One region of the Streptomyces sp. NPDC030165 genome, then DNA from elsewhere that is predicted to be linked to it. Evidence: riboswitches for the same ligand, from Rfam matches in the RefSeq annotation. Region 1 holds a riboswitch; each other region holds the start of a gene.
What was found. Region 1 has a riboswitch for cyclic di-AMP ahead of ACZ4Z1_RS24440 (M23 family metallopeptidase). Riboswitches for the same ligand answer to the same signal wherever they lie in the genome.
Positions count from the first base shown of each region.

Region 2: another riboswitch for cyclic di-AMP. It lies ahead of ACZ4Z1_RS03750 (transglycosylase family protein); the one in region 1 lies ahead of ACZ4Z1_RS24440 (M23 family metallopeptidase).
Region 3: another riboswitch for cyclic di-AMP. It lies ahead of ACZ4Z1_RS27440 (C40 family peptidase); the one in region 1 lies ahead of ACZ4Z1_RS24440 (M23 family metallopeptidase).

Region 1 is NZ_JBVIBD010000013.1:139,935-147,133, reverse strand. Features, by position in the region: gene ACZ4Z1_RS24455 (DNA gyrase/topoisomerase IV subunit A) at 1-1,638, opposite strand, end outside; gene ACZ4Z1_RS24450 (M16 family metallopeptidase) at 1,888-3,216, shown strand; gene ACZ4Z1_RS24445 (M16 family metallopeptidase) at 3,237-4,604, shown strand; cyclic di-AMP (ydaO/yuaA leader) riboswitch at 4,883-5,071, shown strand; gene ACZ4Z1_RS24440 (M23 family metallopeptidase) at 5,085-5,882, shown strand; gene ACZ4Z1_RS24435 (GntR family transcriptional regulator) at 6,136-6,828, shown strand; gene ACZ4Z1_RS24430 (HPr family phosphocarrier protein) at 7,182-7,199, opposite strand, start outside.
Region 2 is NZ_JBVIBD010000002.1:117,119-124,317, forward strand. Features, by position in the region: gene ACZ4Z1_RS03730 (Ppx/GppA phosphatase family protein) at 1-674, opposite strand, end outside; gene ACZ4Z1_RS03735 (DUF501 domain-containing protein) at 671-1,207, opposite strand; gene ACZ4Z1_RS03740 (FtsB family cell division protein) at 1,307-1,756, opposite strand; gene eno (phosphopyruvate hydratase) at 1,904-3,190, opposite strand; gene ACZ4Z1_RS03750 (transglycosylase family protein) at 3,590-4,285, opposite strand; cyclic di-AMP (ydaO/yuaA leader) riboswitch at 4,287-4,458, opposite strand; gene ACZ4Z1_RS03755 (transglycosylase family protein) at 4,711-5,730, opposite strand; gene ACZ4Z1_RS03760 (cytochrome P450 family protein) at 5,978-7,199, opposite strand, start outside.
Region 3 is NZ_JBVIBD010000016.1:33,146-40,344, forward strand. Features, by position in the region: gene ACZ4Z1_RS27425 (hypothetical protein) at 47-442, opposite strand; gene ACZ4Z1_RS27430 (ATP-dependent Clp protease proteolytic subunit) at 704-1,339, shown strand; gene ACZ4Z1_RS27435 (hypothetical protein) at 1,347-1,652, shown strand; cyclic di-AMP (ydaO/yuaA leader) riboswitch at 2,201-2,365, shown strand; gene ACZ4Z1_RS27440 (C40 family peptidase) at 2,369-2,842, shown strand; gene ACZ4Z1_RS27445 (DUF6328 family protein) at 2,968-3,576, shown strand; gene ACZ4Z1_RS27450 (hypothetical protein) at 4,051-4,320, shown strand; gene ACZ4Z1_RS27455 (ATP-binding protein) at 4,442-4,870, opposite strand; gene ACZ4Z1_RS27460 (helix-turn-helix domain-containing protein) at 5,182-6,069, shown strand; gene ACZ4Z1_RS27465 (DUF397 domain-containing protein) at 6,080-6,316, shown strand; gene ACZ4Z1_RS27470 (8-amino-7-oxononanoate synthase) at 6,405-7,199, opposite strand, start outside.

The sequences.
Region 1 (7,199 bases):
GTGCTTGACGCGCTTGGCCTCCGCGTCGAAGTTCACCTCGCCGTTGGCCGTACGGGCCAGCAGGCCCGTGGAGGACAGCAGTACCCGGCACGGGTCGTCGGCGACCTCCAGCGGCGCGGCCACCGGGGCGCCTGCCGACTCCAGCAGGACGGTGCGGCGGTCCGTGCCGTACTTCTTGGCCACCGCGGCCAGCTCGCCGGAGACGAGCTTGCGCAGCTCGGCGTCCGATTCGAGGATCTTGGTCAGCTCCTCGATCTCCGCCTTGAGCTTGTCGCGCTCCGACTCCAGCTCGATGCGGTCGAACTTGGTCAGGCGGCGCAGCGGCGTGTCGAGGATGTACTGCGTCTGGACGTCGCTCAGCGCGAAGCGGTCCATCAGCCGCTCCTTGGCCTGGGCGCTGTTCTCGCTGGAGCGGATGAGGCGGATCACCTCGTCGATGTCGATCAGGGCCGTCAGCAGCCCCTCGACCAGGTGGAGGCGGTCGCGCTTCTTGCCGCGCCGGAACTCGCTGCGCCGGCGCACCACGTCGAAGCGGTGGTCGACGTAGACCTCCAGCAGCTCCTTGAGGCCCAGCGTCAGCGGCTGGCCGTCCACCAGCGCGACGTTGTTGATGCCGAAGGACTCCTCCATGGCCGTGAGCTTGTAGAGCTGCTCCAGGACGGCTTCCGGGTTGAAGCCGTTCTTGATCTCGATGACCAGGCGCAGGCCGTGCTCGCGGTCGGTGAGGTCCTTGACGTCGGCGATGCCCTGGAGCTTCTTCGCGCCCACCAGGTCCTTGATCTTGGAGATGACCTTCTCGGGGCCGACGGCGAACGGCAGTTCGGTGACGACCAGGCCCTTGCGGCGGGCGGTGACGTTCTCGACCGAGACCGTGGCGCGGATCTTGAACGTGCCGCGGCCGGACTCGTACGCGTCGCGGATGCCGCCCAGGCCCACGATCCGGCCGCCGGTCGGCAGGTCGGGGCCCGGCACGTACTTCATCAGCGTGTCGAGGTCCGCGTTCGGGTGCTTGATCAGGTGGCGGGCCGCGGCGATCACCTCGCCGAGGTTGTGCGGCGGCATGTTCGTCGCCATGCCGACCGCGATGCCGGACGCGCCGTTGACGAGGAGGTTCGGGTAGGCGGCCGGCAGGGCGACCGGTTCCTGCTCCTGGCCGTCGTAGTTCGGTGCGAAGTCGACCGTGTCCTCGTCGATGGACTCCGTCATCAGGGACGTGGCCGAGGCCATCTTGCACTCGGTGTACCGCATGGCGGCGGGCGGGTCGTCGTTGCCGAGCGAGCCGAAGTTGCCGTGGCCGTCCACCAGGGGCAGCCGCATCGAGAAGGACTGCGCCATCCGCACCAGGGCGTCGTAGATGGAGGCGTCACCGTGCGGGTGGAGCTTACCCATCACCTCACCGACGACGCGGGCGCACTTGACGTAGCTGCGCTCGGGGCGCAGGCCCATCTCGTTCATCTGGTAGAGGATGCGGCGGTGCACGGGCTTGAGGCCGTCGCGGGCGTCCGGGAGGGCGCGGGAGTAGATGACCGAGTACGCGTACTCAAGGAAGGAACCCTGCATCTCGTCGACGACGTCGATGTCGAGGATCCTCTCCTCGAAGTCGTCCGGCGGCGGGGTCTTCGTGCTACGGCGGGCCATCGCGGCTGCGGCTCCTTCGCTTGCGTCCTGCTGCTTGCCGATGCGGGATCAACGTTCGGGTCTTTCGCGGACCATTGTGGCCCGCCCCACTGACAACGCCGACCGCGACCCTCCCCGGAGCCCCCGGACGGGGTGGCGGTGAAGTCCGCTCGTACGAGGCAGCCCGGTCGGGAACTTCGCCATACCTCGGCGCGCTTGCATACAGTGACAGAACTTCCTCGCAAGCGGATCGAAGGGACGTACATGCCCATGGGTCACACGGCCACAGAACAAGCCGGCTCCGGCGGCCTGACAGCGACCGAGCACCGGCTGGCCAACGGCCTGCGTGTGGTGCTCTCCGAAGACCACCTGACCCCGGTCGCCGCGGTCTGCCTCTGGTACGACGTCGGCTCGCGCCACGAGGTCAAGGGCCGTACGGGCCTGGCCCACCTCTTCGAGCACCTCATGTTCCAGGGCTCCGCCCAGGTCAAGGGCAACGGTCACTTCGAACTGGTCCAGGGCGCCGGCGGCTCCCTGAACGGCACCACCAGCTTCGAGCGCACCAACTATTTCGAGACCATGCCCGCCCACCAGCTGGAGCTCGCGCTGTGGCTGGAGGCCGACCGCATGGGCTCCCTTCTGACGGCGCTCGACGAGGAGTCCCTGGAGAACCAGCGCGACGTCGTCAAGAACGAGCGCCGGCAGCGCTACGACAACGTCCCCTACGGCACGGCCTTCGAGAGGCTGACGGCCATGGCCTACCCGGAGGGCCACCCGTACCACCACACCCCCATCGGTTCGATGGCCGACCTGGACGCCGCCTCCCTGGAGGACGCGCGGGCCTTCTTCCGTACGTACTACGCGCCCAACAACGCGGTGCTGTCGATCGTCGGCGACATCGACCCCGAGCAGACCCTCGCCTGGGTGGAGAAGTACTTCGGCTCCATCCCCGGCCACGAGGGCAAGCAGCCGCCGCGCGACGGCTCCCTGCCGGACGTCATCGGCAAGGAGCTGCGCGAGATCGTCGAGGAGGACGTCCCCTCCCGCGCGCTGATGGCCGCCTACCGCCTCCCGCAGGACGGCACCCGTGAGGCCGACGCGGCCGACCTGGCGCTGACGGTGCTCGGCGGCGGCGAGTCCTCGCGCCTGTACAACCGGCTGGTGCGCCGCGACCGCACGGCCGTGGCGGCGGGCTTCGGCTTGCTGCGCCTGGCCGGCGCGCCCTCGCTCGGGTGGCTGGACGTGAAGACCTCCGGCGGCGTCGAGGTGCCCGCCATCGAGAGCGCCGTCGACGAGGAGCTGGCCCGTTTCGCCGCCGAGGGGCCCACCCCGGAGGAGATGGAGCGCGCGCAGGCCCAGCTGGAGCGCGAGTGGCTGGACCGGCTCGCCACGGCCGCCGGCCGCGCCGACGAACTGTGCCGGTTCGCGGCCCTGTTCGGCGACCCGCAGCTCGCCCTGACCGCCGTGCAGCGCGTCCTGGACATCACCCCGCAGGAGGTGCAGGAGGTCGCCCAGGCCCGGCTGCGCCCCGACAACCGCGCGGTCCTCGTGTACGAGCCGACCGCCGCCGAGGACAACGACGAGGAGGCGGCCCAGTGAGCGACGCCGTCAGCACCCCGATGACCTTCCACCCGCAGCCGTCCGGCGGCGACCCCAGGCCGTGGGCCTTCCCGGCCCCCGAGCGCGGGCAGCTGCCCAACGGCCTGACGGTCCTGCGCAGCCACCGCCCCGGCCAGCAGGTGGTCGCCGTCGAGATCGACATCGTCGCGCCCCTGGAGGCCGAGCCCGTGGGTCTGGACGGGGTCGCCACGATCATGGCGCGTGCCCTGTCCGAGGGCACCGACAAGCACGACGCCGAGGAGTTCGCCGCCGAGCTGGAGCGCTGCGGCGCCACCCTGGACTCGCACGCCGACCACCCCGGCGTCCGCGTCTCCCTGGAGGTCCCGGCCTCCCGGCTGGACAAGGCGCTCGGCCTGCTGGCCGACGCCCTGCGCGCCCCGGCCTTCCCCGACAGCGAGGTGGAGCGCCTGGTGCGCAACCGCCTCGACGAGATCCCGCACGAGCTCGCCAACCCGGCGCGCCGTGCCGCGATGGCCCTCTCGAAGGAGCTGTTCCCGGCCGACTCCCGGATGTCGCGGCCGCGCCAGGGCACCGAGGAGACCGTCTCCCGTATCGACGCGGCGGCCGTACGTGCCTTCTACGAGGCGCATGTGCGCCCCGCCACGGCCACCGCCGTCATCGTCGGCGACTTCACCGGCATCGACCTGGACGCGGCCCTCGCCAAGACCCTGGGCGCCTGGACGGGCTCGCCCGCCGAACCGGTGAAGGCCAGCCCGATCACCGCCGACGACACCGGCCGCGTCGTGATCGTCGACCGCCCCGGCGCCGTACAGACCCAGCTGCTGATCGGCCGGATCGGCGCCGACCGGCACGACCGTGTCTGGCCCGCCCAGGTGCTCGGCACGTACTGCCTGGGCGGCACCCTCACCTCCCGTCTGGACCGGGTGCTGCGCGAGGAGAAGGGCTACACCTACGGGGTGCGGTCCTTCGGGCAGGTGCTGCGTTCCTCGGCCGACGGCGACGGTGCCGCGATGCTCGCCATCAGCGGTTCGGTGGACACCGCCTCCACCGGTCCGGCGCTGGAGGACCTCTGGAAGGTGCTGCGCACCCTCGCGGCGGAGGGCCTGACCGACGCCGAGCGCGACGTGGCCGTACAGAACCTGGTCGGGGTCGCGCCGCTGAAGTACGAGACCGCGGCGGCCGTCGCGGGCACCCTCGCCGACCAGGTCGAGCAGCAGCTCCCGGACGACTACCAGGCCCGGCTGTACGAGCGGCTGGCGCGCACCGGCACGGTCGAGGCGACCGCCGCGGTCGTCAACGCCTTCCCGGGCGACCGGCTGGTGACGGTCCTGGTGGGCGACGCCGCCGAGATCGAGGAGCCCGTCAAGGCGCTCGGCATCGGCGAGGTGACGGTCGTCAAGGGCTGACGGGACTTCACCGGGCGCGGGGCGGCCGTCGGCGGCCGTCCCGCGGCCCGACGGCCTGTGACCCGCGTGCTGTGACCCGCGTGAGTGACGAGCGGTCACATAAGGGATCCAGTGGCGCGCAGGCGCCACTGGGTCTTCTTTATGTCCCAATTGTTGTGGGTGGTTGCGCGGTGCCCGTGTGGCGTACGGCACAAAACCGGGGTTCTGTTTGCCGATCGAAAGTTGCCCCGTTTAGCGTCGATCCGGCTGTCTGCGGATGACCGCCGCAACCGCGGCACGGACAGTCATCGCCGAGTCCCCGTACGGCGCGAGCCAGGGGAGCCGGGGACCCACCCTCCTGTCGCCGACTTCGACGCGGGAGGGGCCCGTTCCTTGGGGTGAATCGGACGCCTTCCCGGAGGCGTCCGTAGGAGACCTTCCTGCTCCGAACCCGTCAGCTAACCCGGTAGGCGAGAGGGAAGGAAAGGACACAGCCAGCTCATGGCGTTCACCCGTGCCACCGGGAAGCACCGTGGTCCGAGCCGCAGCGCGCGGACGACCCGTAACCTCGCCGGCATAGCCACGCTCGCCGCGTCCGGCGTCATCGCCTCCGTCGCCTCCCCGGCACTGGCGGCCGGCAACCCGGACGACGCGAGCACCCACGACACCGGCCTCCACCAGGCCGTCGTCCTCGGTGACGAGCTCGCCGAGCAGATCGAGGCACAGGCCGACGCGCAGCAGGAGGCCGCCGAGGCCGCCGCCGCGCAGGCCAGGGCCGAGGCCGAGGCGCGCAAGCAGGCCGAGGAGGCCAAGCGCCAGGCCGAGGCCGAGGCGAAGAAGGAGCGCGAGGCCAAGGAGCGCGCCGCCCGCGAGGCCGAGCGCAAGCGCCTGCTGATGTACGTCGCCCCCGTCGACGGCTCCTACGTGTCCACCAGCTACAAGGCCTCCAGCGGTCTGTGGTCCTCCGGCAGCCACACCGGCGTCGACTTCCACGCCGCCTCCGGGACCACCGTCCACGCCGTCGGCTCGGGCACCGTCGTCGAGGCAGGCTGGGGCGGCGCGTACGGCAACAACGTCGTCATCAAGATGAACGACGGCACCTACACCCAGTACGGCCACCTGTCGTCCATCAGCGTCTCGGTCGGCCAGACCGTCACCCCGGGCCAGCAGATCGCCCTGTCGGGCAACACCGGCAACACCACCGGGCCGCACCTGCACTTCGAGGCCCGTACCTCCGCGGAGTACGGCTCGGACATCGACCCGGTCGCCTACCTGCGCTCGCACGGCGTGAACGTCTGACGCACACCCGTCCCCCGTACGGCGCCCCGGCCCGCGTGGCCGGGGCGTCTGCGTGTGCGGGTCCGCGAATCCGGGCCCGGTCCCGGCGGACGGTCCTGCCCGTATGCCGCCCCGCGCGTTCCTGGCCAAAATATATCCATGAATTCGCCGTGGCCACCGGACAACGCCTTACCGTCGAATAGAGTCACGTCGAATGCCGCCGCCCGGTGGCATTTCCGGATGTTCCCACGGGATTACGGCGGAGGCACAGGCGATGCGAGGCCCCATTTCCGCGCATGTGGTGTGCACGGCGATCCGCGACGAGATCGTATCCGGCGTTCTCCCGCCGGGCAGCCGGCTGATCGAGGAGCTGCTGGCCGGCCGTTACGGCGTCTCCCGCGTTCCCGTGCGCGAGGCGCTGCGTACGCTGCAGTCCGAGGGCTTCGTGACCATCCGGCACCACGCGGGCGCCTGCGTGGCCGAGCCGACCGAGCGCGAGGCGGCCGACGTCCTGGACATGCGGGGGCTGCTGGAGCCGCTGGGCGCCGCGCGGGCCGCCGCCCGCCGCACCGCGGCGCACCTCAAGGTGCTGCGCGGCGTCGTACGGCTGGGCCGTGAGCGCGCCCGGCACGGCCACCGCGCCGAGCTGCGCCAACTCGACGGCTGGTTCCACGAGACGCTCGCCCAGGCGGCCGGCAGCGCCAGCATGGCAGCGCTCCTCACCCAGCTGCGGCGCAAGATCGACTGGATGTACGCGGTCGACCTCCCGGCCCGCGACGAGCGCTCCTGGGAGGAGCACGGGGCGGTGCTGGACGCGGTGAGCCGCGGGGACGCCGAGCGGGCCCGCGCGCTGATGGCGGCGCACATCGAGCGCTCGCGCCCGGCGTACCGGCTGCGCCCCGTGGTTCCCGGGCCGGCCGTGAGGAATCCGAAACAGACCGTAAACACGGCGCGCGAGCGGAATTAACAGGGGGGCCGTATACAAGCGGTATGCGGTCTCTCCCGGACCTCCAAAATGGGGCGGGTGGGAAAGCGGCCCGGAATTAGCGGGGAGTGGCCCGGGAATTGTGCGTCCCCGCGTTGTGGCGTACGGAATTCTCCGGCCGGGCCTGCCCGATTTCGCGCGGGCGGCGCGGTCGGTGAAGCTGCGCGACACGTGCGGGAAAGCTGCGTGGCGCGGCGGTGCGGTCTCCATCCTGTGGCGGTGCAGCCTCCGCCCTGTCAGGGCGTACGCGACGGCCGACGAAGAACGGCCCCGCCCGGTAGCCGGAACCCCGGCTACCGCGGCGGAGCCGCGAACACTGTGACCCGCTCAGCGGTTCAGACGGTCTCCGGGAG
Region 2 (7,199 bases), on a different contig from region 1:
ACCGTGGTGACCGAGCCGGCCAGGCCGACCAGGGTGCGGGCCTCGGACAGCGGGACGGTCCGCGCCGCCTGGTCCAGGGCACGGCCGATGTCCGCCTTCATGGCGCCGATCTGCTCGTCGCCGGGCGGGTCGGCGACGATCTCGCCGTCCCGTACGAGGTGGCGCTCGGTCATCCGTACGCAGCCGATGTCCACGGAGCGGGCGGCGCCTACGGTCCCGGAGCCGAGGACGAACTCGGTGGAGCCGCCGCCGATGTCGACGACCAGATAGGGCCTGGCGAGGTCGGTGCGGCCGGTCAGCTCCTTGGTGGCGCCGGTGAAGGAGAACTCCGCCTCCTGGTCACCGGTGATCACCTCGGGCTCGACGCCGAGGATGTCCACGACGCCGCGTACGAAGTCGTCGCGGTTCCCGGCGTCGCGGGAGGCGGAGGTGGCGACGAAGCGGACGGTCTCCGCGCCCAGGTCCTCGATGATCGCGGCGTACTCGCGGCAGGCCGCGAAGGTGCGCTCCAGGGCCTCGGGGGCGAGGCGTCCCGTACGGTCCACGCCCTGGCCCAGGCGCACGATCCGCATCCGGCGGTCCAGGTCCTTCAGCTCGCCGGTCGCCGGGTCGAGGTCGGCGACGAGCAGCCGGATGGAGTTGGTGCCGCAGTCGACGGCCGCTACGCGCTTCACTCGCCCGCTCCTTCGTCCGGCTCCTGGCAGGGAGTCACGCAGGGGCCCTTGCGCCACCACTGCGGCAGCATCGCGAGCGCCTCGTCACCGAGCGGGTTGACGCCGGGGCCGGCCGCGAGCGAGTGGCCGACCAGGACGTGCAGGCACTTGACCCGGTCGGGCATGCCGCCCGCGCTCGGGAAGCCCTGGAGGACCTCGATGGCGTCCCGGCGCCGGATGTAGTCCTCGTGGGCGGCGCGGTACTTGGCGGCCAGCTCCGGGTCCCGCTCCAGCCGCTCGGTCATCTCCTTCATCACGCCGTTGGCCTCCAGCGTGCCGATCGCGGAGGCGGCGCGCGGGCAGGTGAGGTAGTACAGCGTGGGGAAGGGGGTGCCGTCCTCCAGGCGCGGGGCCGTCTCGACGACGTCCGGCTGTCCGCAGGGGCAGCGGTGCGCGATGGCGCGCAGGCCGCGCGGCGGGCGGCCGAGCTGTTCCTTGAAGGCCGCGATGTCCGCATCGGTGGGCTCGGTGCGCTCGGTCTGCGGCGGGGGCATGAGGTGTTCAGACACGGACGTGGGTGCTTTCGGTCGTGGCGGTGGTGAAGGGGACGGTGGCCGTACGGCGGGCGTGGCCGGGCGCGTGCCCCGGACAGGCTACTGGTCGGCGGCGTCCAGGCCGTTCCAGATGTTGTCGTACCAGGGGCGTTCCGCTGCGGCCTGGCCGGTGCGCCGCTTTCCGGCACCGGAGCCGTCCTGGACGATGAAGCCGGTCTCGCCGGGCCGGACGTAGTGCAGGTGCTGCCGCGCCTGCTGCCGTACGTACTCCGGGTCCTGCCAGCGGGCCTTCTCGTCGCGCAGTTCGTCGGCGCGCCGCGCGGCCTGCTCCGCCTGGCGGCGCTGGTCGGCGATCTCGGAGCGCTGGGAGATGTACTGCCGGGTGGGGTACGCGAGGGCGACGACCAGGGAGCACAGCACCAGCGCGAGCAGCGCCGCGCGGCCGGTCAGGCGGCCCCGCCGGGGGCGGCCGGAACGCTGGACGCGGGCGGCGGCCTGTTCGCCGAGCGCCTTGAGCCGGGTCGCGGTGGAGAACCGTTCCGCGGACACCTCGCCTCCCCTTCGTCACCGGGCCGGGCCGGCGCGGCCCGCAGCACGTACGTCCCCGGCAACGGTACGGGACCGCCGCCGGGGACGTAGGTATTCACGGCTTCCGGGGCCTTTCGCGGCCCCGGGGATCAGCCCTTGCCGGGCTTGTCAGTCCGCGAAGCGGAACCGCGGGAAGGCGGAGCGGCCCGCGTAGACCGCCGCGTCGTCGAGAATCTCCTCGATGCGCAGCAGCTGGTTGTACTTGGCGACGCGCTCGGAGCGGGCCGGGGCGCCGGTCTTGATCTGACCGCAGTTGGTGGCGACGGCCAGGTCGGCGATGGTGACGTCCTCGGTCTCGCCGGAGCGGTGCGACATCATGCACTTGAAGCCGTTGCGCTGGGCCAGCTCGACGGCGTCCAGGGTCTCGGTCAGCGAGCCGATCTGGTTGACCTTGACCAGCAGGGCGTTGGCCGAGTTCTCCTCGATGCCGCGGGCCAGGCGCTCCGGGTTGGTGACGAACAGGTCGTCACCGACCAGCTGCACCTTGGCGCCCAGGCGCTCGGTGATGACGTTCCAGCCGGCCCAGTCGTCCTCGAACAGCGGGTCCTCGATGGAGACCAGCGGGTAGGCGGCGACGAGCTCCTCGTAGTACGAGGTCATCTGCTCGGCGGTGCGCTGCTGGCCCTCGAATTCGTAGACGCCGTCCTTGTAGAACTCGGAGGCGGCGACGTCGAGCGCGAGCGCGATGTCCTGGCCGGGGGTGTAACCGGCTTCCTTGATCGCTTCGAGGATCAGGTCCAGGGCCTCGCGGTTGGAGCCCAGGTTCGGGGCGAAGCCGCCCTCGTCGCCCAGGCCGGTGGCCAGGCCCTTGTTCTTCAGGACCTTCTTGAGAGTGTGGTAGACCTCGGCACCCCAGCGCAGGGCCTCGGAGAAGGACTCCGCGCCGATCGGGGCGATCATGAACTCCTGGATGTCCACGTTGGAGTCGGCGTGCGAGCCGCCGTTCAGGATGTTCATCATCGGGACCGGCAGCACGTGGGCGTTGGGGCCGCCCAGGTAGCGGAACAGCGGCAGGTCGCTGGCCTCGGAGGCGGCGTGCGCGACGGCCAGGGAGACGCCGAGGATGGCGTTGGCGCCGAGCGAGCCCTTGTTGTCGGTGGCGTCCAGGTCGAACATGGCCTGGTCGATCAGGCGCTGCTCGGTGGCGTCGTAGCCGACCAGCTCCGGGCCGATCTGCTCGATGACCGCGAGGACGGCCTTCTCCACGCCCTTGCCCAGGTAGCGCGCCGGGTCACCGTCGCGCAGCTCGATGGCCTCGAAGGCGCCGGTCGAGGCGCCGGACGGGACGGCGGCACGGCCGGTGCTGCCGTCGTCGAGGCCGACCTCGACCTCGACCGTGGGATTGCCTCGCGAGTCGAGAATCTCGCGAGCTACGACGACGTCGATGGACGGCACGTTGTCTCCTTCATGGGTGTCTGGAGTTCTGCAGCACGAGCCTAACGGCCTCGGGGGGTTCCGCTCGCCGCCAGCCCGGCCCTTGGGCTGAATACACCCGCAAAGCCCCTGTTCAGGGGAGGTATGGGCGCAATGTTCGCTGAACGGGGAAGTCGGCGGACGGGGCGGGTACGGCCGGGCGGGCCCGGCGGACGGGGCGGCCCGGCCCCCGGGGCCGGGCGGGGGAAATGGAGAAGCCCCGCCGCGGCGCGTGCGGGGGACAGGCGCCGTGGCGGGGCGGTCTCACGGGAAGAGCGGATTCCCGGGTCGAGCGGCCCCCGGGGTGCCGTGCGGCCCGTACGTACCGCCGTACGTACGGAGCGCCACGGTCACCCGGGGTCCCTCAGGGCTTCAGCCGGCTCAGACGGCCAGCTTCTGGCCCGGGAAGATCAGGTTGGGGTTGCCGCCGATGACGGACTTGTTGTTCGCGTAGACCGACTTCCAGTTCTTGCCGTGGGAAGCGGCGATCTTGGCGAGGGTGTCACCGGACTTGACGGTGTAGTTGCCCTCGGGGTTCGACTTCGGCGTCGACTTGTGGGTCGGGGCCGGGGTCTTGCGGGCCAGCTCCTCGCCCTGCTTGCGGGCCTCGGAGCGCGAGGTGCCCTGCGGGGCGGAGTAGGAGCGCTTGGACTTGTAGGACTTGTGCGAGCTGCCCTGCGACGAGCCGCCGTCGGCCTTGGCGTTCGCGTTGCCCTGGCCGAGGTGGCCGCCGGCGCAGGTCCAGGCGCCCGGGCCCTGGATGGCGAGCAGGCGCTCGGCCGCGGCGATCTGCTGGCTCTTGCTGGCCTGGTCGGCGCGCGGGGCGTACTGGGTACCGCCGGCGGCGGCCCAGCTGGAGTTCGAGAACTGCAGGCCGCCGTAGTAGCCGTTGCCGGTGTTGATCGACCAGTTGCCACCGGACTCGCACTGGGCGACGGCGTCCCAGTTGTTGCCCGCGGCGGAGGCGGAGGTGGCGCCCATCAGCGGGACGGCCACGGCGGCACCGGCGACGCCCGCCAGGGTGGCGACGCGGACGGCCTTGGAGGGACGACGGTGCTTGCCCTTGGAGTTCAGCATGGTTGTTCCTCACCGACGCCTGCGAGGTGAGCTGTCGGGTTCGGGCCATGTGAGTTGCCCGGCCGTGTGTGCTTCACACATGGCTTCACCCCAAGCCGGTCGGGACCCGCTTCCGCGGGCGGGGCCGGCACTTACCTTGGGTCCCCCGCTCCTGCCTTCGGCGCTCTCGCGTCGAGTGACCTCCGACCACCGGCAGGATTCGGCGTGTGATCGAAGGGCCCGCTTTGGCGAGCGATGAAGACGGTAAACACGAACACCCCGCTGGTTCAAACCCCTACATCTGAGGCCAGTTGACCCCCAGACATCACAGGATCATCACATTTCCGCAGGTCGTCGCAGGTTTGGAAACAACGGACGGGACGGTCACCACGCCCCCGAACGAGATCCATGTCTCACTTTCGCCAAAGCGGGCAAACCACCGCGAACTATCCCTGTTCAGGAGCCAGGTCAAGGCGCTGACCAGGGTGGATAAGGTCCGGATCGCCCCCGATGACACCTTTGTTGGCCGCGTAGAGCGCCGGCCAGCCCCCGGAGACCCCGCGGTCCTCCGCGATGGCTGACAGGTTGTCACCGGGCCGCACGGTGTAGTCACCTGGCGACCCCGGGTCCGTACGGTGCGCGTCGCCGCCCCGCGAGGGGCGTTCCCCGCCGGACCGGCCCGCGTCACCGGAGCCTGAACCGGTACCCGTACCCGTACCTGCGTCCGTGCCCGTACCTGCGCCCGCTCCGGGCTCCTCCTCGGGCTGCCCGCGGTGCTTGCCCTGTGACGGGGGCGCGGTGGGGCCCGTGGAGGCGCCGTCGCCCGGGGTGCCCGGGTCGGCCGGGTGCGACGGGTCTTCCGTACGCCCCGCACCGGACGGCTCCGGCGTGCGGGACGGCTCCGGCGTCCCGGCCGGGCCGGTGGACGACGGCTCCGGCTCCGGAGTGCGCGCACCGCCGGGCTCCGGGGTCCCGGACGGCCCGGACGGTTTGGAGGAGGGCGGCGGGGTGGCGGGAGAGGAGGGGGACGGCGAGGAGAACTCCGGGGTCGGCGTCGCCGTGCTGCCCGGGTCGACGTCCGGCCCGCTGCCGCCCTGCTTGAGCCCCGCGTTCACCGCGCAGCTCGGCCACGTGTCGGGGCCGCGCGCGGCGAGGATCGACTCGGCGACGGCTATCTGCTGCGAGCGGCTGGCCAGATCGGGGCGCGAGGCGTACGCCGGGCCGCCGTAGCGGTCCCACATCTCCTGGGTCAGCTGGAGCCCGCCGTAGAAGCCGTTGCCGCTGTTGGCGCTCCACATCCCGCTGCTCTCGCACTGCGCGACGCGGTCCCAGGTGGCCGCGTCGGCGGCGTCGGCGCTGCTCGCGGCGAGCAGCGGCATGGCGAGGGCGCCGCCGGCGACTCCCGCCGTGACGAAGATGGCCGGAGCCTGACGGGGGCGTCGGTGACGGCCGTTCCCGGAGCGCATGCGGTTGCCTTTCGAGCGGCGGTTGAGTTGTCGTCGAGAGGCCGGAACCGTCGGCTGCGTGGCCCTTGCGCCTGCCGCGCCGCCCGCCCCGGCCTTTCAGACGGATGAAAGTAGCGGGGCCACCCGCTCGTCACAAGCCGGTGTAGCGGAGATCACGCGCAGGTCACGGCCTGACGTGACGTCACTTCCGTACGGGCGCGAGGCCCCGTGTGTACGGTCGGTACACCGCTTCCGTACGGGCGCGGCGTCACTTCCGTACGGGCGTGAACTCCACCGGCAGCGCCCGCAGCCCCCGCATGATCAGCCCGCCGCGCCACCGCAGGTCGTCCGGTTCCGCGCCCAGCCGCAGGTCCGGCAGCCGGGTCAGCAGGGTGGCGATCGCGGTCTGCCCTTCGAGGCGGGCCAGCGGCGCGCCCAGGCAGTAGTGGATGCCGTGGCCGTAGCCGAGGTGCTGGTTGTCGCGGCGGGACAGGTCCAGGACGTCGGGGCCGGGGAAGCGCTCCGGGTCCCGGTCGGCGGCGGCCAGCACGACCAGGACCGGGTCGCCCTCGGCGATCCGCTGCCCGCCGATGGTGAGGTCCTGGGTGGCGAAGCGCCAGGTGGCCAGCTCGACCGGGCCGTCGTAGCGCAGCAGCTCCTCCACGCCGGTGGCGAGCAGCTCCGTGTCCCCGGCGGCGGCCGCCTTCTGGAGCTGTTCCCGCTGGGCGGGGTGGCGCAGCAGCTGGTAGACGCCGTTGCCGATGAGGTTGACGGTGGTCTCGAAGCCCGCGAAGAGCAGGATGAAGGCCATCGCTGCGGCCTCGTTCTCGGTCAGGTGCTCGCCGTGGTCGGAGGCGCGGATCAGGCCGGAGATCAGGTCGTCGGCGCCCTCGTCGCCGAGGGTCTCGCGCTTGCGGTGGATCAGCTCGGCGAGATAGCCGCGCATCTTCTTCACCGACCGGGCGACGCCGCCGCGCGGCCCCTGGCCGTGCCGGATCATCATCCCGGCCCAGTCCCGGAAGTCGTCCTGGTCCTCGCGCGGGACGCCGAGCAGGTCGCAGATGGCGTGGATGGGCAGCGGGAAGGCGAACTCGTGGATCAGGTCGGCCTCGCCGCGCTCCGCGAAGGAGTCGATGAACGCGTCGGTCAGTTCCTGTACGCGCGGCGCGAACCGGGCGATGCGGCGCGGGGTGAACGCCTTGGAGACCAGCCGGCGCAGCCGCGTGTGGTCCGGCGGGTCGATGTTGAGCAGGTGCGTCATCAGGTTCGCGCCGCGCTCGCCGGGGATGCCGACCTTGCCCTTGCCGTGCGCGGCCTCGCTGTGGTGCACCGGGTTCTTCGACAGCCGGGTGTCGGCGAGCGCCTGCCGGGCGTCCGCGTACCGGGTCACCAGCCAGGCCTCGACGCCGCTGGGCAGCCGCGTACGGTGCACCGGCGCGTGCTCGCGCAGCCAGGCGTAGGCCGGGTACGGGTCGGAGGCGAACTCCCAC
Region 3 (7,199 bases), on a different contig from region 1:
CGCGCGCTGCCAGTACTCGTCCGTACAGTGCAGGGCGCGCTGCCGGTCACCCACGGGCGAGCTGTGTGACGGCGTCGTACAGGGGCCGGTTGCGGCAGGCGTGCACGAAGACGCTCCACAGTGCGCGTTCACTGCCCGCCGCTTCCACCGCGTCCCGGCGCGCGACGGCCTGCACGTGCGCAGCAGCGAAGTTGCGCAGGGCGGCGAGGTCGCTCCCGGGAAGCGGCCACGGCGCGCCCAGCAGGGCGGTGCGATACAGGCTGTGCAGCACGGTGGCGGTGTCCCGGCAGGCGGCGGCATCGACCGTGGTCACCCGTACCGTCTCCGGGCCGCTGTACTGGACGAGTCGCTGGAAGGCCAGGAGGAGCAGCGCTTCCCGGAGCGCGTGGCGGTCGTCGGCGATTCCGGGCAACAGGGGCGCGAGGCGGCACGAGTCGGGCATCGGATGTCCTTCGCAGTGGTCACAGGCGTACAGCGGCCATTGCGCTCCGGAGGCGGACGCGCCCCTGAAGGCGCGAGCGAACGGGCAGTCAGCCCGTCGCGTCCGCAATGGCCCTGACGCCTCATGAGGTTTTCGCTGTCAGCGAGCGTCCGGCACTTCACCCACCAGAGGCATTGCCTTCCTCCAGCGGACCGTGCTCCTATCTAGCCATACGTACGTCCTGTACATTTTTTACAGACGCTCAGGGAAGAGGAGCTCCCCATGAACGGCCCCCAGGCCCGGTACGTCCTCCCGGAGTTCACCGAACGCACCACCTACGGGGCCCGCACCATGGACCCGTACTCCAAGCTGCTCAGCGAGCGGATCATCTTCCTCGGCACCCCGGTCGACGACACCACGGCCAACGACGTGATCGCCCAGCTCATGCACCTGGACCACGACGCGCCCGACCGGGACATCTCGCTCTACATCAACTCCCCCGGCGGCTCGTTCACCGCGATGTCCGCGATCTACGACACGATGCAGTTCGTGGGCTGCGACATCGAGACGGTCTGCCTGGGCCAGGCCGCCTCGGCGGCGGCGGTGCTGCTGGCGGCCGGCACACCCGGCAAGCGCCTCGCCCTGCCGGGCGCCCGCGTCCTCATCCACCAGCCCTCGTTCAGCGAGCCGGTCCAGGGACAGGCCGACGATCTCCGGATCCAGGCGGACGAACTGCTGCGCACCCGCGCATTCCTGGAGGAACTGCTCGTACGGCACACCGGCCAGACCGCCGAGCGGATCTCCGAAGACCTCGAACGCGACAAGGTCTTCGACTCCGAGGCCGCCGTGGCGTACGGCCTCATCGACGGGCTCACCCGCAGCCGCAAGCAGCGCCCCGCCGCGACCGGCGCGAGGTGAGCCCGGGATGCTGCCACCCGAACTGCCGCCACTGCCCGCGCTGACGCGCGCCGAGGCCGAGGTCATCGACAGCTACCTCGCGGTCCTGGACCTGCTGGGCCGCATCAACCCGGCCCGGGGCACGGACACGTACGGCGGGCTGCGCGCCGCACAGGCCCTGGTCGGCAAGTCCACCGCCCTGCGGGACGCGTTGGCGCTGATGCACGACCGCGGCGAGAGCGAACTGCACGCGGGGACGCTGGCGCAGGCCCTGCGCGTACTGGACGGTGAGCGCCGCGCGCGGCTGATCGCCGTACCTCCGCCACACAGTTGACCCGATACGGCAGACCGCGCCTCCTCCCGACGGGAGAGGGCCGCGTCACGAGCGCGCGACCACCACGACGCCGCCACGGCGGCCGGGAGGGCGTCCGGACGGGGGTCGGACGCCCTCCCCTCACCCCTCTGGCACACAAGAACCCACCCGCCCCGCGCGGCACACCCCAGACGGAGGGTGACAGAGGCGGCCAGGAGGTGCTACAGCATCGCAAGGACCCACCCGTATGCCGACACGAAGCCCGATCGGGCTCGCCCCAACGGCGTAGCCGGAAGGCCGCGTGCCGCGCCACACGGCTTGCGCGACGTATGTACGTCTCGACCGGAACATCACGTTCCGGGGCTGGTGCGCGGGTCCTCACCCGTCGCGGATTCCCCACGGAACGCCGGCCGTCCACCCGAACGGCGCAGACGTGACCAAACTCACATACAACCGTTTCTGCTCGGAATCCGGGCGCGAGGTGCGCAACGATCGCTTCGACGACAAGCCCCCGCCACAGCGGTGGGGCGGTCCGGACGGACGCCCAATCCTGCCGCCGTACCGGATGTCTGGTCGATGCGCCTGGACCGGCAGGAGCGGAGGACCCGAGCACGACGGGACCGCCGGCCACCACGGCCGGACGGCCCCTTGGGGTGAAGTCGTTACGGCGACCGGGCATCTTCGCCTGCCCGAACCCGACAGGTACTCCTTCGCAGGCGGCTGACGAAGGGTTGCGCATGACCGCGCGTACCACCACTTCCCCCCTGCTGGCGCGAGCCGGAGTGATCTCCTTCATCGCCCTCGCCACAGCCGGCGGAACACTGGTCGTACCAGGAGCCACCGAGGACGCCCAAGCCGCGTCGACCTCGGCCTCAGCACTGCGGATCGCCGCCTCCAAGAAGGGGGCGCCCTACAAGTACGGAGCCAGCGGGCCCTACCGTTTCGACTGCTCAGGACTGACGCTGTACTCGTTCAAACGCGCCGGGAAGCGGCTGCCCCGTACCGCGGCGGCCCAGTACAACCGCACCCGGCACCTGTCCGCGTCCTCGCGCCGCCTCGGCGACCTGGTCTTCTTCCACTCCCGCCGCGGCATCTACCACGTGGGCATCTACGCGGGGAACGGCAAGATCTGGCACGCGCCCAAACCCGGCTCCGTGGTGCGCCTGGAACGCATCTGGTCGCGCAGCGTTTCGTACGGGCGGGTGCGCTGACCGCCCGGTCCGCCGGTGTGGTGATCCGCCGATCGCGCCGGTCCTCCCGTGCGTACGCGGGTGCGGACTCCCGCACCCGCGCGCGTCCGAGGAGTGATCAACGCATCGGCGGATACCCGCACGCAATGGCCCCCATCACCGACGACGACCGGAATGAACTGCCCGGACACTCCGAACTGCCGGGAATCACCGATGCACCCGAGCCGCACCAGTCACCCGGTTCCGCCCACCACACCGCGTGCGCGGACCGCAACGAGACGCCTCTGGAGCGTTACGACCGCAACTTCGGCGAACTGCTCCAGGAACTGCGCGTCCTGCAGACCGGCGTGCAGATCCTGTTCGCCTTCCTGCTGACGCTGGCGTTCACCCCGCGCTTCGTGTCCCTGGACACCACGCAACGCGGTTTCTACGTGGGCACGTTGCTGCTGGCCGTACTGGCGACGCTGCTGCTCACCGCGCCTGCCGCGGTGCACCGGGTGCTGTTCCGGCGGCGCGCGAAGGGGCTGATCGTGGAGGTTTCCGCGCGGCTGACCGCGGCCGGTATGGCGGTGCTCGCGCTGGCGCTGGCCGGTGCCGTACTGCTGGTCGTCGACGTCGTACTGGGGCGCGGGGCGGGAGTGGTGGCGGGCTCGGTGACGCTGGTGACGTGCGCCGGGCTGTGGGCGCTGCTGCCCCGCGTACTGGGGTATCTGAACGGGCACATCAAGCCGTCCGCGCGCGACTCGTCGTCCTGAGCGCCCGGCACCGTGCGTGCGGTCTTCCCGGGGCCCGCACGGGGCATCGTGCCGTCGAAATCTTTTGTGACCTGGTCGTCCTTGCTTTGGCGACGGTGAACCGATGGAGTCTCCTTAGCACGTGAGGAGACCCATGCACGGACACCTGCCCCAGCACACGCACACCAGGACCGACTCGTGAACCTGCGCGGACTTCTGCGCCGCCGCTCCCCCGCCACCCCCTGCCCGGCCTGCGGCAGCACGGACGTGCTGTGGGAGGACGAGGGGGTCTACGGCGCCGGTGAACTGTTGTGGTGGTGCGCCTCCTGCCTGCATCAGTGGCATCCGGGGGACCTTGGTACCGGGACAGGCGGGGGTTCGGTGGCTCCTGCGGGACCGGCCGTTGCCGGGGGGCCGGCGGTTCCTGGGGACCGGGCAGACTCCGGGGGCTCGGCCACTCCCGTACTGCCTGCGGCTTCCGTGCCTGTGGGCCCGGTGGCCCCCGCGAGCCCCGTGGCCCCTACGGGCGCCCCGGCCGCCCCGGTGGGCGCACCCGGTCCGGCCACCGTCGCCGAACGCGTCATGTACGCCGCCGGGCTGACGCCTCTGGTCCCCTGTCCCGGCGCGTACGAGCCGTGGCCGTGCCGCTGTTCCCGCTGCGGCCGCGAGACCAGTCCCACCTACCGGCAGGTACGGGACAGTGGTGCGGGCTGCGCGTGCAGTACGGGCCGCCGCCGCAAGCCGCGCTTCCTCACCAAGCCCTGAGCGGGCCTCCCGGAGCCCGGAATCCTGCCGCTGACGTGGCCTGCCCTGTCCGAACCGCCTCCTTCCGGGACCGCCCTTTCCGCGACCGGCCCTTCGAGAACCGCTTCGCCCGAACGACCCGCTACGGCAGGAACAGCTTCCACGGCAGGCTGATCCAGACGGTCTTGCCCCCGGACGCGGTGGGCTCGACCGTCACCTGCCCGCCGGACTCGGCGGTGAGGAAACGGATGATCACCATGCCCCGCCCGTTGTCCTGCTGCACGGCGGCCGGCAGCCGTTTCGGCCAGCGCGGATGGTCGTCGGTGACGCCGATCCGCAGCCGTTCGTCGCGGTCCAGCCGGACGTCGACGGTGAACGCCGGTGACCGGCCGAATGTGTGCTGCACGGCGTTGGTGGCGAGTTCGGAGACGATCAGCCGTACGGTGTCGGCCGTCTCCGTCCCGTCCGGAAGGCCCCATTCGGCCAGTACGCCCGTGACGTACCTGCGGGCCTCCGCGACCGATGCCGGTGCGCTGGGCAGAGTGAGTGAGGATTCCTGATGGTCTGCCATCGCGACGCCGTCCCTTTCCCACCCGAGGCTCTACTCCGGCCCGCCGCCGAAGGAAGCCGCCATCGCATCCGGCCTCCCGGGCCCTTTCCGGCCCCTTCGGCTCCGGCCTCGGACTGCTGCTGTGCGTCAGCCTGCCACTCATGCTGCGGCTGTGGCGCGTCATCCACCAAGAAGTGCATATATCTGTCGCCCGAAGCGGTGAACTCTGCTACGCGAGAACGTATTTGCGCGGCACACTGACGGACCGGAACCGGCCATCAGGGGACGGGCGCACCCGCGGCGCACCCCGTGGAAGGAAAGGGAGGACGGGTATGCGGTACGGGCCCGCGGTGCGCCGCCGCAAGCTCGGAGCGGAATTACGGCGCCAGCGGACGCTGGCCGGATTCACCAGCGGTGAGGCGGCCCGCCTGGTCGGATGGCACCAGTCCAAGGTCAGCCGCATCGAGACCGGGCGCAGCGGCGTCCGGCCGGCCGATGTGGAACTGCTGCTGGACGCGTACGGCGTGCGCGACGCGGAACTGCGCGCGCTGCTGGCGGCGCTGTGCGGTGACGGCCCGCAGGGCGGCGGCAGTGGGCGGCACGGCTGGTGGCACACGTACCGCGACCTGCTGCCGCCGGAGTACCGGGACTTCATCAGCCTGGAGTACGAGGCGTCCCGGGCGCGCACACTGGAGACGACGGTGGTGCCGGGGCTGCTGCAGACGCCGGACTACGCGCGGGCGGTGACCCGCGCCACGCTGTCGGACCTGCCGTCGAAGCAGGTCGAGGAACTGGTGGAGGTGCGTATCGCCCGCCAGGAGGTGCTGCGGGGCGAGCGGCCGCTGGAGTTGTGCGCGGTGCTGGACGAAGCGGTGCTCCGCCGGGAGGTCGGTCGGCCCGGCGTCATGGCGGCGCAGTTGCGGCACATTCTGGACGTGGGGCAATTGCCGCATGTGCGACTACAGGTGCTGCCCTTCGCTTCCGGTGTGCACATCGGCATCACCGGTCCTTTCGTTATCTTCTCATTTCCGCTCACTTCTGACTTGGATGTGGTTGTTCTCGACCATTTGACGAGTAGCCTCTACTTGGAGCAGAAGACAGACCTCAGGGCGTACAGCGATGCGTTCGACACGCTGCGGGGGCGCGCCCTCTCATGCGAGAAGTCAGCGCAATTCATCGCCCGGATCGCCGCCGCCTCGTGGGCCGGCGCCGGCACCTGAGGAGGCATCCATGTCACTCCTGCCTGGGCACGATCCCGTCCGCGCCGCGCTGCACGGTGCGCGGTGGCGGCGCAGCAGCCGCAGCACCGGCATGAACAACTGCGTCGAGACGGCGCGCATCAGCTCCGGCCTGCTCGCGGTGCGCGACTCGAAGAACACCGCGGGACCGGCCCTGCTGTTCACCACATCGGCCTGGCAGTCCTTCGTCGACGGGCTGACCGACAGCCGTTTCGCGAAGGTCGGATGAGCCGTCCGGACCGGATGATCCGGACAGGCCGGACGATCCGTACGGCCGTACAGCGGCAGGGCGTACGGAACTTCTCCGGCACCCGGCCCTAACAGGCGCCCGGCGCCGTCCGTACAACGGTCCGTACCGCTTCCCTCGCCTGCCGGGGAGTCAGGTCCGCGCGGGCGGTCAGGCGCAGCCGAGAGACTCCGTCCGGTACGGACGGCGGCCGGAAGCAGCCGACCACGAGGCCCGCGTCCCGGCAGTCCGCTGCCCACCGGACGGCCTGCTCCGGCGAGGGCGCCCGTACGGAGACCACCGCGGCGTCCGGACGGACGACCGCCAGCCCGGCGGCGCTGAGCCGCTGGTGCAGGTCCGCGGCCACCGCGCGGACCCGGCCGGCGCGTTCCGGCTCGCGGCGCAGCAGGCGCAGCGCCGTACGGGCGCCGCCGGCGGCGGCGGGGGCGAGGCCGGTGTCGAAGATGAACGTCCGCGCGGTGTTGACCAGGTGCTCGATGACCCGGGCCGGGCCCAGGACCGCGCCTCCCTGACTGCCGAGCGACTTCGACAGGGTGGCGGTGACGACCACGTCCGGGTCCCCGGCGAGCCCGGCCGCGTGCACCGCGCCGCGCCCGCCGTCGCCGAGGACGCCCAGGCCGTGCGCGTCATCCACGAGCAGGGCCGCACGGTGCGCACGGCAGGCGTCGGCGAGGGACCGCAGGGGCGCGGCGTCACCGTCCACGGAGAAGACGGCGTCGGTGACGGCGAGCGCCGGACCACCGTGGCCGTCCAGCGACTTGCGTACCGCGTCCGGGTCGGCGTGCGGCACCACGACGGTCCTGGCGCGGGCGAGCCGGCAGCCGTCGATGAGCGACGCGTGGTTGCCCGCGTCCGAGACGATCAG